Regions from separate parts of the Metaplanococcus flavidus genome, predicted to be linked through region 1. Evidence: riboswitches for the same ligand, from Rfam matches in the RefSeq annotation. Region 1 holds a riboswitch; each other region holds the start of a gene.
The links. A riboswitch is a leader RNA that binds a small molecule or an ion and turns the genes downstream of it on or off. The one in region 1 is predicted to bind S-adenosylmethionine.
Positions count from the first base shown of each region.

Region 2: it holds a riboswitch for S-adenosylmethionine, as region 1 does, so the genes downstream of both, ACFQ1X_RS14375 (methionine ABC transporter ATP-binding protein) here and mtnW (2,3-diketo-5-methylthiopentyl-1-phosphate enolase) in region 1, are expected to answer to the same signal.
Region 3: it holds a riboswitch for S-adenosylmethionine, as region 1 does, so the genes downstream of both, metK (methionine adenosyltransferase) here and mtnW (2,3-diketo-5-methylthiopentyl-1-phosphate enolase) in region 1, are expected to answer to the same signal.
Region 4: it holds a riboswitch for S-adenosylmethionine, as region 1 does, so the genes downstream of both, ACFQ1X_RS13365 (methionine ABC transporter ATP-binding protein) here and mtnW (2,3-diketo-5-methylthiopentyl-1-phosphate enolase) in region 1, are expected to answer to the same signal.

Region 1 covers NZ_JBHTKI010000012.1:101,924-105,716, forward strand. Annotated here, with positions in the region: gene mtnA (S-methyl-5-thioribose-1-phosphate isomerase) at 1-148, opposite strand, end outside; gene mtnK (S-methyl-5-thioribose kinase) at 152-1,330, opposite strand; SAM riboswitch class I at 1,409-1,562, opposite strand; SAM riboswitch class I at 2,188-2,297, shown strand; gene mtnW (2,3-diketo-5-methylthiopentyl-1-phosphate enolase) at 2,369-3,583, shown strand; gene ACFQ1X_RS09440 (2-hydroxy-3-keto-5-methylthiopentenyl-1-phosphate phosphatase) at 3,587-3,793, shown strand, end outside.
Region 2 covers NZ_JBHTKI010000022.1:180,232-184,024, forward strand. Annotated here, with positions in the region: gene ACFQ1X_RS14370 (putative bifunctional diguanylate cyclase/phosphodiesterase) at 1-1,252, shown strand, start outside; SAM riboswitch class I at 1,457-1,571, shown strand; gene ACFQ1X_RS14375 (methionine ABC transporter ATP-binding protein) at 1,708-2,739, shown strand; gene ACFQ1X_RS14380 (methionine ABC transporter permease) at 2,729-3,379, shown strand; gene ACFQ1X_RS14385 (MetQ/NlpA family ABC transporter substrate-binding protein) at 3,703-3,793, shown strand, end outside.
Region 3 covers NZ_JBHTKI010000006.1:15,279-19,071, reverse strand. Annotated here, with positions in the region: gene ACFQ1X_RS02730 (gamma carbonic anhydrase) at 1-226, shown strand, start outside; gene metK (methionine adenosyltransferase) at 272-1,468, opposite strand; SAM riboswitch class I at 1,671-1,784, opposite strand; gene pckA (phosphoenolpyruvate carboxykinase (ATP)) at 2,020-3,609, shown strand; gene ACFQ1X_RS02715 (alpha/beta hydrolase family protein) at 3,664-3,793, opposite strand, start outside.
Region 4 covers NZ_JBHTKI010000021.1:18,330-22,122, reverse strand. Annotated here, with positions in the region: gene ACFQ1X_RS13385 (arsenate reductase family protein) at 87-440, shown strand; gene gcvH (glycine cleavage system protein GcvH) at 519-899, shown strand; gene ACFQ1X_RS13375 (toprim domain-containing protein) at 1,029-1,367, shown strand; gene ACFQ1X_RS13370 (thioredoxin family protein) at 1,374-1,685, shown strand; SAM riboswitch class I at 1,735-1,839, shown strand; gene ACFQ1X_RS13365 (methionine ABC transporter ATP-binding protein) at 1,926-2,951, shown strand; gene ACFQ1X_RS13360 (methionine ABC transporter permease) at 2,944-3,612, shown strand; gene ACFQ1X_RS13355 (MetQ/NlpA family ABC transporter substrate-binding protein) at 3,671-3,793, shown strand, end outside.

The DNA.
Region 1 (3,793 bases):
GTGCGCCGCGGACTTTCAAGGTAACAATGGCGTCATATACATCTTCAATCGTATTGAGTGCAATATATTCCGTTTCGTGCGGAAGTTTCTGCTGATCCAGAATGATCAACTGGCCGTTGATCCATTGAATTGATAAGGGAATCGCCATTTGCTACAGCTCCTCTACCAGCGCCGTCACATCCTGAATGGAAGTCAGTTCGCTGCGTTTTATGATTAATGTCTCCCCGAGTCGGAGAGCCTGTTTTTTGAATTGGATGCGCTGTCCAGCGTCTTCGATGCCGTCGAGATCTTTGACATGAGCCAGGCCGATCGTGCGACGGATCAACTCACAGCCGGCAAAGCCAAGCGCATCCCGGAAGATTTTTTGGAGCACCGATTGCCGGTAACCCGGAACATCCCTAAAGTCTTCAATGCCTTTGCTTTCCCACAGTTCAGTGAAGCGCGTTTCGAACACGTCCCAGGTATTTTCAATATGCCGCACGATTGTCTCCCGTCCTTCTCTGTTCCGCGTAATGCCTTGCACAATTAAGTTCGCAAGGAATAAGCCGACATCAAAGCCGATCGGTCCGTAAAACGCGAATTCCGGATCGATGACTTTGGTTTCATTGTCATCAGCAAAAATGCTGCCGGTATGAAGATCGCCGTGAAGCAATGCCTCCGCTTCCGTCAAGAAGCTGCGTTTCAACTTCGCCGCTTCGAGCTTCAAGCTGTCATTGTTCCAGATCGCCTCAACCGACTGCCGAAGCTCCGGTTCGAAATCGTTCGTCTCGTAGTCGAAAAATGGATCGGTGAACACCAGGTCTTCCGTTATCTTGCACAGTTCCGGATTGGAAAATTCCGCCGCCAGTCGTTTCTTTTCAAATGGATGTAAAGCGAAATCGGATGTATGGAATAAAGTCTGCGCCAGGTATTCACCGATATGAGCGGAAAGTTTCGGATAGCTCTTCCCTTGAATCAGGCCTTCGCGGGCAATTGTCAGATGTGAAAGGTCCTCCATCACTGTGTAGGCCAATTTGTCATCCGTGCCGTACACTGCCGGCACCAGGCCGGCTGCAAACTCGCCGTGCTTCCGGAGTGCCGCCGCTTCGATCGCGGCACGCTTCAGTGTCAGCGGCCAGCTTTCGCCCACCACTTTGGCATAAGGCAGCGCCTGCTTGATGATGATGCCTCTGCCGCTTTCCCGGTCGCTCACGCGGAAGACATAATTCAAATTGCCATCACCGATTTCCCGGCATTCAAGATTTGCGCCTTCCGTCAAAAGCCCTGCCGCCAATTCGATGGCTGCCGCTTCCGTCAAAGGCTCATATGTGGAAATTGCTGTAGTTGTCATGGTCATCTTCCTCTCAAATTCAATATAAAAACGCCTCTTTCCCGAAAGAAAGAGGCGCAGAATAAAGAGGTTCCATGCCTCTTATCTTTCAGAAATAAAATTTCTGATGGAATTAGCACCGTGCCTTGCGGGATGTTCATCCCGGCGCTAAAGCGCCCCTTCTCACGAAGGTATTACGGTCGGTTGCTGGGCGTCATAGGGCCAATTTCCCTCTGCCTGCTCTTGATAAGAGTACTAAAATTTGTATGAAGTTTTGTTATGAGTTGAATCCTATCACGAGTCAGAATTGACTGTCAACAAGATTTTTTGAAATTGTGAAGACCCTTAACATCCCAATTTAGAGACTTTTATAGAAGAAATACGGATAAATTTGTACGGAAATTTTTTTGAAGAATTTATGTTGATTAGTGATCTGCACTTGCCCACTCACTCCTATAAAAATCAAAGCCCTTTAAGCGGATGTTTTTCGCTGTGCGAAAAACTCCAGTGTCTGAAGGGAGCCTTCGCTGGAGGCGAAGGCTTTTCATTTCTTGTTTTATGGTTATGGAGCAGTTTCGTCGGGCTTGTTAAAGGGAGTCTGGTTTCGGTCGAGGTTTCATCTGCTTTTCTCTAAAAATGTTCGACGTTTGAGGAATAATGGCGTTTACTGCCGGCCGATTCTAGGGAATTCAGTGATTTCGAATGGGTTTGCTGCACCAACTGCCGGATCATGAGCGGCACCCACTCACTTCCAACTTTGCAATTTCCCCATCGCCATCTCTCCTTAAGAAGTTTCTCACAATTCCTTGTTGACAGAATTCTTCACACATGGAATAATCAGAATTACTTTATTGCAACAAACCCAACCGAATATCCAATTCTTATTTAGAGCAGGTGGAGGGACAAGCCCTACGAAGCCCGGCAACCGGTCCAGCGATGGACACGGTGCTAATTCTTGCAGCCAGAAGCTATGGCTGAGAAATAAGAAGTCGTTAACGCCCTTAACCTCTTCTTATTTGAAGAGGTTTTTTTATTTTTTATATAAAGGAGTGCAAATATATGAGCAGACTGTCAGCAAGCTACCAGGTATACGGCAAAGCGGGGTCATTTGAAAAGAAAGCGGAAGGCATCGCCCTCGGACTGACGATCGGATCCTGGACCGACTTGCCGCTACTCGAGCAGGAACAATTGAAGCAGCATAAAGGCGAAGTGGTATCGGTGGAGGAATTTCCACAAAGTCCTCATCCACTGAAGCCGGATGCAATCAAAGCACATATCAAAATCTCTTATCCAAGCGCAAACTTCTCGGCGGATTTGCCGGCCATCCTGACCACCGTTTTCGGCAAACTGTCACTCGACGGCGAAGTGAAATTACTGGATCTCGATTTTGAAGAAGGTTTGCTCAAAAAATTCCCGGGACCACGCTTCGGCATCGACGGCATCCGTGGATTGCTCGACGTCCATGGCCGCCCGCTCGTCATGAGCATCTTCAAAGGTGTGATTGGCCGGGACCTTGATTATTTAACGGCACAACTGCGACAGCAGGCGCTCGGCGGTGTCGATCTCGTCAAGGACGACGAAATCCTGTTCGACAATCCGTTGACTCCTTTTGAACAGCGCATCACCGAAGCGAAAGGAGTATTGCATGAAGTCTACACCCAAACCGGCCATCGCACGTTATACGCAGTCAACCTTTCTGGCCGCACATCCCAGCTTCGCGATAAAGCGAGACGCGCTCGCGAACTCGGCGCCGATGCCCTACTCTTCAATGTTCATGCATACGGACTTGATGTGCTACAGGAATTGGCGGAAGACGATGACATCGCTTTGCCGCTGATGGCGCACCCAGCATTCAGCGGCGCGTTCACTTCTTCCCCGTTCTACGGCGTTGCGGCTCCGCTGGCACTCGGCAAGCTGACGCGTTACGCCGGTGCCGACTTCTCGCTGTTTCCCTCCCCTTACGGCAGTGTTGCCATGGAGAAGACAGCGGCACTCTCTCTCGGCGAGCAGTTGACGAACGAAAGCCTGCTGCAACCGACGTTTCCGGTTCCTTCCGCCGGCATCCATCCCGGACTCGTGCCGTTACTCGTCAATGATTTCGGAATCGACAGTATCATCAATGCAGGCGGCGGCGTCCACGGACATCCGGACGGTGCTGCAGGCGGCGGCAAAGCTTTCCGCCAGGCGGTCGATGCGGTGCTGAAGGATCAAACACTGGAAAATGCCAGCCAACAGCAGCCGGAATTGAAAACAGCATTGGAATTATGGGGGTAAGTTATGAAACAACCAATCATCTTTTGTGATTTTGATGGCACAATCACGACAAACGATAATTTAATCGCCATCATGAAGCATTTCGATCCACCTGGCTGGGAACCCATCAAAGATGAGATTCTCGCACAAACCATCTCCATACGTGAAGGTGTCCAAAGGATGTTCTCTCTCCTGCCATCCTCCAAAGAGGATGAAGTAATCGCCTATGTG
Region 2 (3,793 bases), on a different contig from region 1:
TGAAGAGAATTTAGAAATGCTTCTGAAACAGGATACTCCTTTATCACTTCTGTACATTAACCTCGATAATTTCAAACATATCAATAACTTATATAATCACAAAACAGGCGATGAAGTTCTCAAAGTCCTGGCAAAAAACCTGGAAAAGATTCTGAAGCCCTATGAACTGGCCGGCCGTCTTGACGGAGATGAACTTGTGCTCCTTCACTTGCGCAAGGATGGGGAAGAACTTGACGATTTCCCCCAAAAAGTGAAGGAAGTTTTTGCCCAAGCCATCATTTTGGAAAATTCTCAGGTTATTACTGTAAATGCCAGTATAGGAGTTTCGCTTTATCCGCAGGATTCATCCAACGCCAATGAACTGATTACATTTGCGGAGACCGCAATGCGAAATGCCAAAATACAAAAAGGAACTTCCAATTCGTTTTTCCATTCTGACATGGGAACTGATTTGGCACGTCGGCTATTGATTGAAAGGGACCTGTCAGGAAATCTCAAAGCAAAAGGTTTCCATTTTGTACTTCAACCTCAAATCAATTGCTCAACCGGTGAAACGGATGGTGTTGAGGTGCTTGCCAGATGGCATCATCCCAAACTGGGTCCACTTTCGCCCTTAGAATTCATCGGCATTGCCGAAGAGACTGGAACAATATCCCATTTAACGAAACATCTTCTGAACGAGGTATTTTCATTTTTAAAATACAATCACAAGTTATATCACGGCGTGCCCAGGACGGCCATCAATATAACCCCGTCACTGCTCACAAGCAGACTGTTCTTTGAAGATTTATTCAGACTTATGGACAAATATCAGATCTCATCTGATTGGATTGAAATTGAGATTACCGAAAGTGAAGAACTTACTGTTTCAGAAGTCACACTGGAAAACTTGCTTGCCTGCAGGGCAAGAGGAATTTCCATTGCACTCGACGATTTTGGAACCGGATTTTCAATGCTGGCCTATTTAATGGATTTTCCGATTGATAAGATCAAATTGGATAAATCTTTTATTTCCAAAATTGGATTCAACCTTAAATCGGAGGCTGTTGTTAAATCTCTCATCCAATTTGTTAAAAATATCGGCTGCAAGCTGGTGGCAGAAGGAGTGGAATCGCAAGCTGAGGCTGCGTTTCTCGAAATGAATGGCTGCCTGATCCATCAGGGATATCTATATGATCGTCCTTTACTTCCTGAGACATTCGTCAAATACTATTTATCCGGCGATGAATATGAGAATTCAAAGTCCGGCTGATACACCCTTTTACTTTTTTAAAATGACCGGAAACCACATATCTACCATTAATTTACTTAATTTTCAAAAAATAATTGAAAATAAACTTCCCGATACTCTTTCAAGGCCTGCAACTATATATCTGAAAAAAATAAAAAGAAAATGATTGACTTCTATCTCAAACAGCAATAAAGTAATCATTACAAATTAAATACGTACATCACTTTCTTATCCAGAGAAACCGAGGGACAGGCCCTTTGACGTTTCGGCAGCGGATTCGCTTTATGCGAAAACTGTGCTAATTCCTGCAAATGCGAGTTTTGCATTTGGAAGATGAGAACGAGATGGTTTCATTCCGAAGCCCTCTTTTTTTCTGTTGGACAAGAAAAAAAGAGGGCTTTTTTCGTTCATTTTTGGAAAGTTAGATCTGTACGCAATAGATTTGTATAGGTATTACAGCTAGAGGAGGCGTACAAATGATTGAATTCAAGAAGGTTACCAAAACTTATCAGTCGGGCAAGGAGGACGTTCACGCATTGAACGGCATTGACCTGACTGTCGAAACCGGAGAGATTTACGGAGTGATTGGCTTCAGCGGAGCCGGTAAAAGCTCGCTGATACGCACCGTGAATCTTCTGGAGCGCCCAAGCAGCGGGCATGTGCTGATAAATGGCAAGGACATTTCGAAGCTATCGGCCAGCGAGATCCGGAAAACAAGGAAAGACATCGGCATGATTTTCCAGCATTTTAATTTGCTGAACTCCAAAACGGTTTTCCATAATATCGCGATGCCGCTGATTCTGGCAAATACACCGAAAAGACAAATAAAGGAACAAGTAAAGGAGCTGCTCGATTTCGTCGGTCTTGCCGATCAGGCAGAGAAGTATCCGGATCAGCTGTCAGGTGGACAGAAACAACGGATCGGCATTGCACGTGCTTTGGCCACCAACCCCTCCGTCCTGCTGTGCGACGAAGCGACATCCGCACTTGATCCGCAGACCACGCAATCGATTCTCGAATTGCTGCGCCGAGTCAACCGCGAATACAACATCACGATCCTGCTGATTACCCATGAGATGGGTGTCATCCGGGAAATCTGTGACAAAGTGGCCGTGCTGGAAGCCGGAAAAGTAATTGAACAGGGAACGGTGTTCGACATATTTACGAACCCGCAGCAGCCGACCACGCAACGGTTCGTCCGCTCGGTCATGAACGATGAACTGCCGGAATCGCTGTTGAAGAAAATCCGGGATCCGAATCAGAACCATACCATCTACCGGATTCAATTTATCGGCGCTTCTGTCGGCCAGCCCCTTATGTCCAGAATTTCCCGGGAATACAATTTGGACCTGAACGTATTATTCGGCAATATTACAGAACTTCAAGGGGAACCCTATGGCAATCTGATTGTGGAATTCAACGGACCTGCCAGGGAAATCCAAAAAGCGTTGGCGGACATTCGCTTAAACGAAGTTCAAGCCGAGGAGGTGCGGAATTATGCTAGTTAGTAACGAACAGATCCTGGAAGCTCTTTGGGAAACACTTTATATGACGGGCGTATCCTTTCTTTTCTCTTTACTCGTCGGTTCTGTACTGGGACTCTTATTGGTAGTTACACGGAAAGGCCATCTGCTGGAAAACGAACCGGTATCGAAAGTGCTGAACGCCTTCATCAATATTTTCCGGTCCGTGCCATTTATCATCCTGATGGTTGCCATCATCCCGGTCACCCGATTAATCGTTGGAACATCCATCGGCACATCAGCGGCTATTGTTCCACTCGTATTTTACGCCGGACCCTATATCGCCCGCCTGATTGAAAACTCCCTGCTTGAAGTTGATGAGGGTGTCATTGAAGCAGCAAAGGCAATGGGTGCATCGCCATTACAGATTATTTTCCGGTTCCTGATACCGGAAGCATTAAGCTCACTCGTTCTCGCTTTGACGATTGCGATTGTCGGCCTGATCGGCGCATCCGCCATGGCAGGAGCAATCGGAGGCGGAGGCCTCGGAGATCTCGCCATCACGTATGGCTATCAACGCTTCGACACACTCGTCATGTTTATTACCGTAGCAATTTTGGTCGTCCTAGTACAAGGCGTCCAGTCCGGCGGCAATCTCTTATCAAGGCAAGTGCGTCGACGTTAACACCAATCTATCCTTATTAGTTGAACTAAAAAAGCAGTATTTATATACCAAATCGGCGTTGAGAGAAATCTCTAAAGATATGGAGCAAAACAGCGAAGACTCCCAGGGGCCAAGCGAAGTGCTGAGATCCACTCGGGCGTAGCACCGAGTTAGCTCAGCGCGAGCCAAGAGTTGGCCGTAGCTTGCAAGGCCGGCTCTTTGCGACGAAGCAGCGCAGCGATGCAGGAGCACGGGTTTTGGCAAGCGAAGCTGTTTTGCGGAATATCGACTATTTATAAGTTATTTATTTCAACTTTCACAAAACAACATTGGAGGAATCATAAATGAAAAAAATCACTTCACTATTATTATTGGCCCTATTGGCTTTGGCACTCGCAGCATGTGGAAACGATACAGAAGGTGCCGATGACGGCA
Region 3 (3,793 bases), on a different contig from region 1:
GATCGGCATGGGATCGGTCATCCTGGACGGAGCTGAAATCGGTGAAGGCGCATTTATCGGCGCCGGCAGCCTCGTACCACAAGGGAAAGTCATACCGCCAGGAAAACTGGCATTCGGCCGCCCTGCCAAAGTGGTCCGCAATCTCAATGAAGATGACATCGCGGACATGGAGCGCATCGTCCGTGAATACGCAGAAAAAGCCGCTTATTATAAATCGTTGCAATAATAACAAAGCGCACAAGCCTAAGGGCTCGTGCGCTTTTTGTTTCGATTAAATTCCGGATTGTTCTTTCAACGCATCTGCTTTTTCTGTGCGTTCCCAAGGCAGATCCACATCTGTACGGCCGAAATGGCCATAAGCTGCCGTTTGCTTGTAAATCGGGCGGCGAAGGTCAAGCATTTTGATGATGCCTGCCGGACGCAGGTCAAAATTGCCGCGGACAAGATCGATGAATTGATATTCACTGATTTTGCCTGTTCCGAACGTATCGATTGAAATGGATACCGGATGTGCAACACCGATGGCATAAGCCAATTGCACTTCACATTTTTCCGCCAGGCCGGAAGCGACAATGTTCTTCGCTACATAACGGGCTGCATAAGCACCGGAACGGTCAACTTTCGTCGCGTCTTTACCGGAGAATGCGCCGCCGCCATGACGTGCATAGCCACCGTAAGTATCTACGATGATTTTGCGGCCAGTCAAACCGGCATCTCCCTGAGGTCCGCCAATTACGAAGCGGCCGGTCGGGTTGATGAAGTATTTTGTTTCATCATCCAGCAAATTTGCAGGAACAACTTCATCGATTACATATTCCTTAATATTGCGCTGGATTTGCTCAAGTGTTACTTCCGGGTGATGCTGAGTGGAAATAACAATTGTATCCACACGAACCGGTTTTTCATTTTCATCGTATTCAACTGTTACCTGGGTTTTGCCATCCGGACGCAGATATGGAAGAATTTCCTCTTTTCTCACTTCCGCAAGGCGTCTTGCCAATTTATGGGCAAGGCTGATCGGCAACGGCATCAATTCTTCTGTTTCATTGGTTGCGTATCCGAACATCAGACCCTGGTCTCCTGCTCCGATATCATCCAATTCTTTATCTGTCATCTGGCCTTCACGCGACTCAAGAGCAACGTTCACTCCGGCGGCAATATCCGGTGATTGCTCATCGATCGCCGTCAGGACAGCACTCGTTTCAGAGTCAAAGCCATATTTCGCGCGGGTATAACCAATTTCCTTAACGGTCTGGCGCACGACTTTCGGTATGTCTACATAAGTTGATGTTGTAATTTCGCCCGCCACGAGAACAAGGCCTGTGGTCACGGTTGTTTCGCACGCTACCCGTGCGTTCGGGTCTTCTGCGAGGATCGCGTCCAGGATTGCATCTGAGATTTGATCACAGATTTTATCCGGATGTCCTTCTGTTACTGATTCTGATGTGAATAATCGACGGTTTGTCAAAAAATGTTCCTCCTTATATCCTGCGAGATTGCTCTCGAAATTGATACGGTACTCGTTTTCCCATGTCAAGCCCGTTCCAAACAAGTTGGATTGAACTTCAAGCCGTTGTGGCCTTTGTACACGAGGATTAAGGGCATGGCATAAAAAAATCCCTCACTCATATATAAATGAGGAAAGGAGAAATCATCATAAGCACCTTTCACTCTTATCGTCCAAGGCCTAAGAGCCTTGCTTCAGGTTTGGCACCAGCGCTGCACGATGCAGCAGGTTGCCGGGTTTCATAGGGCCTGCCCCCTCCACCAGCTCGGAATAAGAGTATCCGTTCAATTTTTCATCATACGGAAACCATTATATGATGTCAACGGTTTTTAATATTTATTCTCAATAAATGCATGAAATCATTACATTAAGGGTATTAAATATGCACAAACGACGAATTTTCAATTCAACCCGCTTATTAGTATAGACTAATCGGGTTAATGTGTTATACTAATGTTCGAATATAACTCTTCCCCAATGCCTTGGGAATAACCGAAAAGGAAGGTACATATATGAACTCAGTTAACTTCGTCAGCGATTTAAAAGACCTATTAAATGGCCCTAATGTCAATACACAATGGTCGGTCCCACAATTAGTAGAGGCGGCAACTTCACGCGGCGAGGCAGTTTTGACCCGCGAAGGTGCAGTAAAAGCCGAAACTGGAAAATACACGGGTCGTTCACCTAAAGACAAGTATATGGTAGTAGAAGATATTTCGAAAGACAAAATTGACTGGGGTACTGTAAATCGTCCGATTTCTTCTGAAGTTTTCGAGAACCTGTATGCTAAAGTCCTTGCGCACCTCAAGCAAAAAGATGAACTTTTCGTTTTCAAAGGCTTCGCCGGTGCAGACCCGGAGTCGCGTCTGCACATCCAGACGATCAATGAATACGCGTGGCACAATCTGTTTGCCCATCAATTATTCATCCGTCCGTCTGCTGAAGAACTGAAAATCCATGATGCTGAATTCACAGTGGTCTATGCTCCTACTTTCCAGGCAAATCCAGTTATTGACGGCACAGATTCCGAAACTTTCATCATCGTTTCCATGGAAAAGAAAGTAATTTTGATCGGCGGCACTGAATACGCAGGCGAAATGAAAAAATCAATCTTCTCGATCATGAACTATATCCTGCCTGAAAAAGGCATCCTCCCGATGCACTGCTCGGCAAACGTTGGCCAGGACGGAGACGTCGCATTGTTCTTCGGTCTGTCGGGAACAGGCAAAACAACATTGTCTGCTGACCAGGACCGTAAATTGATCGGTGATGACGAGCATGGCTGGTCTGATAACGGTGTTTTCAATATCGAAGGCGGCTGCTATGCAAAAACGATCAACCTTTCCCGTGAAAACGAACCGCAGATTTTTGATGCAATCCGTTTCGGTTCGGTTCTTGAAAATGTTGTCGTAGATCCGGAAACACGCATTCCGGATTACGATGATGGGTCTCTGACGGAAAATACACGCGCAGCTTACCCGATTGATGCGATCGACAACAGCATCCATCCATCAATGGCTGGACATCCAAAAACGATCGTCTTCCTGACTGCTGATGCATTCGGCGTATTGCCGCCAATCAGCAAACTGACAAAAGAGCAGGCAATGTACCACTTCCTTAGCGGCTATACTTCAAAATTAGCCGGCACGGAACGCGGCATCACCTCTCCGGAAGCAACTTTCTCGACTTGCTTCGGCTCACCTTTCCTGCCGCTGCATGCAACGGTCTATGCTGAAATGCTCGGCAATAAAATCGACGAGCACGAAGTCGAAGTCTTCCTTGTCAACACAGGTTGGACCGGCGGAGTGTATGGAACAGGAAGCCGCATGAAACTATCTTACACCCGCACAATGGTTCGCGCAGCGATCAAAGGCGAGTTGCAAAACGTCAAGACAGAACAGGAAGCCGTATTCGGCCTCAGCATTCCACAGGAAATTCAAGGAGTGCCGACGGAAGTTCTAAATCCTCGTGATGCCTGGGCCGATAAAGAAGCTTACGATACAAAAGCAAATGAGCTGGCTAAAAAATTCCAGGATAATTTCAAGAAATTCGGCTCCGTTTCAGCTGACATCAGCGCTCAGGGCGGCCCGTTAACAAAATAATGAGCAAAAGCACATTCGGCAGTTTCGCCGGATGTGCTTTTTTGATGCTATTTTTTACTGTTTTTCTGTTTCTTTCATCCAATGTGCCAAAGCAGCAACCGTTTTCCGGTTTTCCGCTGGTGGGAAAAAATGATCATAGTCCGGAAAATACCAGGTTTCGTGCGGCTGGCCATTCAACTTCAAA
Region 4 (3,793 bases), on a different contig from region 1:
AGCGCCGCCAACTCTTGGTGGCGCTTTTTCTTCGCCCGAATAACAGGGCTTTGCTAGAATAGAAACAAGAAGGAGGTTTTATTTACATGATGGATTTTTATTGGTATCCGCAATGCAGCAGCTGCCAGAAGGCAAAGAAATGGCTTGCCGCCCATGAGGTGGACTTCAAGGAAATACATATCGTCGACAATCCGCCGACAAAAGAGGAATTGAAAAGAATCGTCGACAGCAGCGGCATCGACCTGAAGAAATTTTTCAATACGAGCGGCCAGCAATACCGCGAGTTGCAATTAAAAGATAAGCTAGGTGAAATGTCGGCGGATGAAAAACTTGAGCTGCTGTCTTCAAACGGCATGCTGATCAAGAGGCCGCTTGTTTGGGACGGCGAAAAAGCGACTCTTGGATTTAAAGAAGAGGCCTTCGAAAATAGCTGGTCTTAAAGATTGTGCTATCTTGTAATTGCATCGTTATTATGTCAAACTGAAATTGAAGCAACTACATATTTTGGAGGCGTTTGGATGAGCACACCACAAGAACTTCGTTATTCAAAAGAACATGAATGGGTTAAACTTGAAGACGGCAAAGCAACTATCGGTATTACGCATTTTGCACAGGCTGAACTTGGAGACATCGTTTTCGTGGAATTGCCGCAGGTCGGTGATGAGCTGAAAAAAAATGAGCCGTTCGGCAGTGTTGAATCTGTTAAAACCGTTTCTGAACTATATGCACCAGTAAGCGGAAAAGTTGTTGAAGTCAATTCTGAACTGGAAGACAGCCCGGAATTCGTAAACGAATCCCCGTATGAACAAGCATGGATGGTAGTCATCGAGGCACCGTCTGAAGATGAGATGAATGATTTGATGGACGCTGACGCTTATAAGGAAATGACGAACGAATAATACCCGGAAAGCGCCTGTACCCTGGCGCTTTTTTCAATATCCGGACTTCAGCGGCAAGCTCTTTTGAACATAAGTTGAACAGGCACTGCCAGTTTTATATATTCTATAGAATCAGCGGGGTGTTGGTTTATGGACAAAGTAATTGTGGTGGAAGGCATTTCAGATAAAAACAGGATCGCTCCGCTCATTGCAGAATCCGTGACGATTCTTTGTACTAATGGTACAGTAAGTGCAACGAGGCTCGAAGAATTGCTGCTGCCATTTGAAGGGCAGGACATCATTATTCTGGTGGATGCGGATAAATCCGGCGAAAAGCTCAGGAAACTGGTGAAACGGGAGTTTCCTGAAGCAAGACATTTTTATATTGACCGGACTTATAAAGAAGTCGCAACGACGCCATTGCGTATTCTTATGGATGTCCTTATTGCAGCCAATATAAGGGTCAATAATTTGTTAACAGAAGGATGACGAAACATGGAAGAATGGAACCATAAAGATTGGACCAAAGCCAAAAATACCAATAAGGTATCGGCTTATTATCTATATACCCCAATGTGCGGCACCTGCCAGCTGGCTTCCAAAATGCTGGAGGTTGTGACCGCAGCCATGCCGGAATTGCCGATCGGCAAAGCGAATTTAAATTATGTGCAGGAAATCGCTTCTTTATATGAAGTGGAGAGTGTCCCGTGTCTTTTGATCACGGAGAACGGCAAGCTGAAAGAGAAGGTTTATGCCTTCCATTCCGTGCCTTATATTTATGAGAAGTTAAAAATTGTTGACGGATAAATTGAGCCGTGTTAAATTAAGAACCTGAATAACAAACTTAATAACGTAACTCTTATACAGAGTGGTGGAGGGAAGTACCCTGTGAAGCCCGGCAACCGTCATGAAAATGAAATGGTGCCAAGTCACACAAAGCGAACGCTTTGGAAGATGAGAGAACGGTTAACGTATATTTTTTATGCATGCCCTTCTGCTCGTTTTCGAGCAGAAGGGCATTTTATTTTGGAGTAGGAGTGTGCAACAATGATTCAGTTAAAGGATTTGACTAAGAAATTTGATACCGGCAAAACGGTCCTGACGGCAGTGGATAATGTTAACTTGTCGATCGATGACGGGGAAATTTTTGGTATTATCGGCTACAGTGGCGCAGGGAAAAGTACATTGATCCGGTTGTTGAATGGTTTGGAAAAACCATCATCAGGCACAGTCGACGTCAATGGCCAAAAAATTACTGCCATTAAAGGGGCAGATTTACGTAAAGCGCGCCAGAAAGTGAGTATGATTTTTCAGCATTTCAATCTCCTCTGGTCTCGCACGGTTCAGGAGAATATTGAGTTTCCTCTTGAAATTGCCGGGGTGCCTAAAGCGAAGAGAGAGTCGAGAGTCAAGGAACTCGTCGAATTGGTTGGTTTGGCCGGACGCGAAAATGCTTATCCTTCCCAACTCTCGGGTGGACAGAAGCAGCGTGTCGGAATTGCCCGTTCACTTGCCAATGATCCGGAAGTACTGCTTTGCGATGAAGCAACTTCGGCACTCGATCCGGAAACGACAGATGCGATCCTGGATTTGCTGGTCGATATCAATAAGCGTCTCGGTTTGACGATTGTTTTGATAACGCATGAAATGCACGTTATCCGGAAAATCTGCCACCGCGTTGCGGTCATGGAAGGCGGCAAGGTTGTGGAACTGGGCGATGTGCTGACAATCTTCCGGTCACCGAAAAAAGATATTACGAAACGCTTCGTGGCACAGGTGACCGAAACAGAAGACTCTACTGCCACGATCAAGCATCTCCGAGAATTATATCCGACGGGTGAGCTGGTGAAATTAATTTTCGTTGGAGAGCAGACAGAACAGCCGATTTTGACGAAGCTGATCCGCAATTATCCGGTGGAAGTCAATATTGTGCAGGGAGATATATCTCATACTCAGCGCGGAGCATACGGTACATTGATTCTGCAGTTAAAAGGTTCGAAACAGGAAATTGCGGATGCTATTCTTTTCCTCAAACAAGAGAAAGTGCAAACGGAGGTGATGGCAAATGATTGAGTCATTATTTCCAAATGTCGATTGGGACGATATGTGGGAAGCGACGTTGGAAACTATGTATATGACAGCAATGTCGACTGCATTCACTTTCATTATCGGTCTCGTACTCGGCATTATTTTATTTTTGACAGCGCCAAAGCAATTATGGGCCAATAAAATCGTCAATTGGCTGACTGGAGTTTTCGTCAATGTTTTCCGCTCCATTCCTTTTATCATTCTGATTATCCTTTTGATTCCTTTCACAAGTTTTCTGATCGGAACCATACGGGGACCGAACGCCGCATTGCCGGCACTGATCATAGGAGCGGCCCCGTTTTATGCACGGCTGGTGCTGATCGCTTTCCAGGAAATCGACAAAGGCGTCGTTGAAGCAGCACGGTCGATGGGTGCCACTACATCGACCATTATTCGCAAGGTGTTATTGCCGGAATCGAAGCCGGCGCTGATTTCAGGTATCACGGTGACCTCGATTGCTTTGGTTGGTTATACTGCAATGGCCGGTGTCATTGGTGCCGGAGGACTGGGAACACTGGCGTTCCTGGATGGTTTTCAGCGAACCCGGCCGGATGTTGTATTAATGGCCACCATATTAATTTTAATCATCGTCTTTTTCATCCAATTTGTAGGGGATGCATGGACCAGAAGGGCTGACAAACGTTGATGACGGACCTTCCGTTGACATAAAAAACTAACAACAAAGAAAAGGGAGAGTACAAATTATGAAAAAACTTTTAACAGGAACTTTATTGGCAACTTTAGCTTTAGCAGGATGCGGAAGCGACAACAGTGAATCCGGCAGTGACTCAAATAATGGCGGATCTGGTGAAGGAGAAACAAGTACA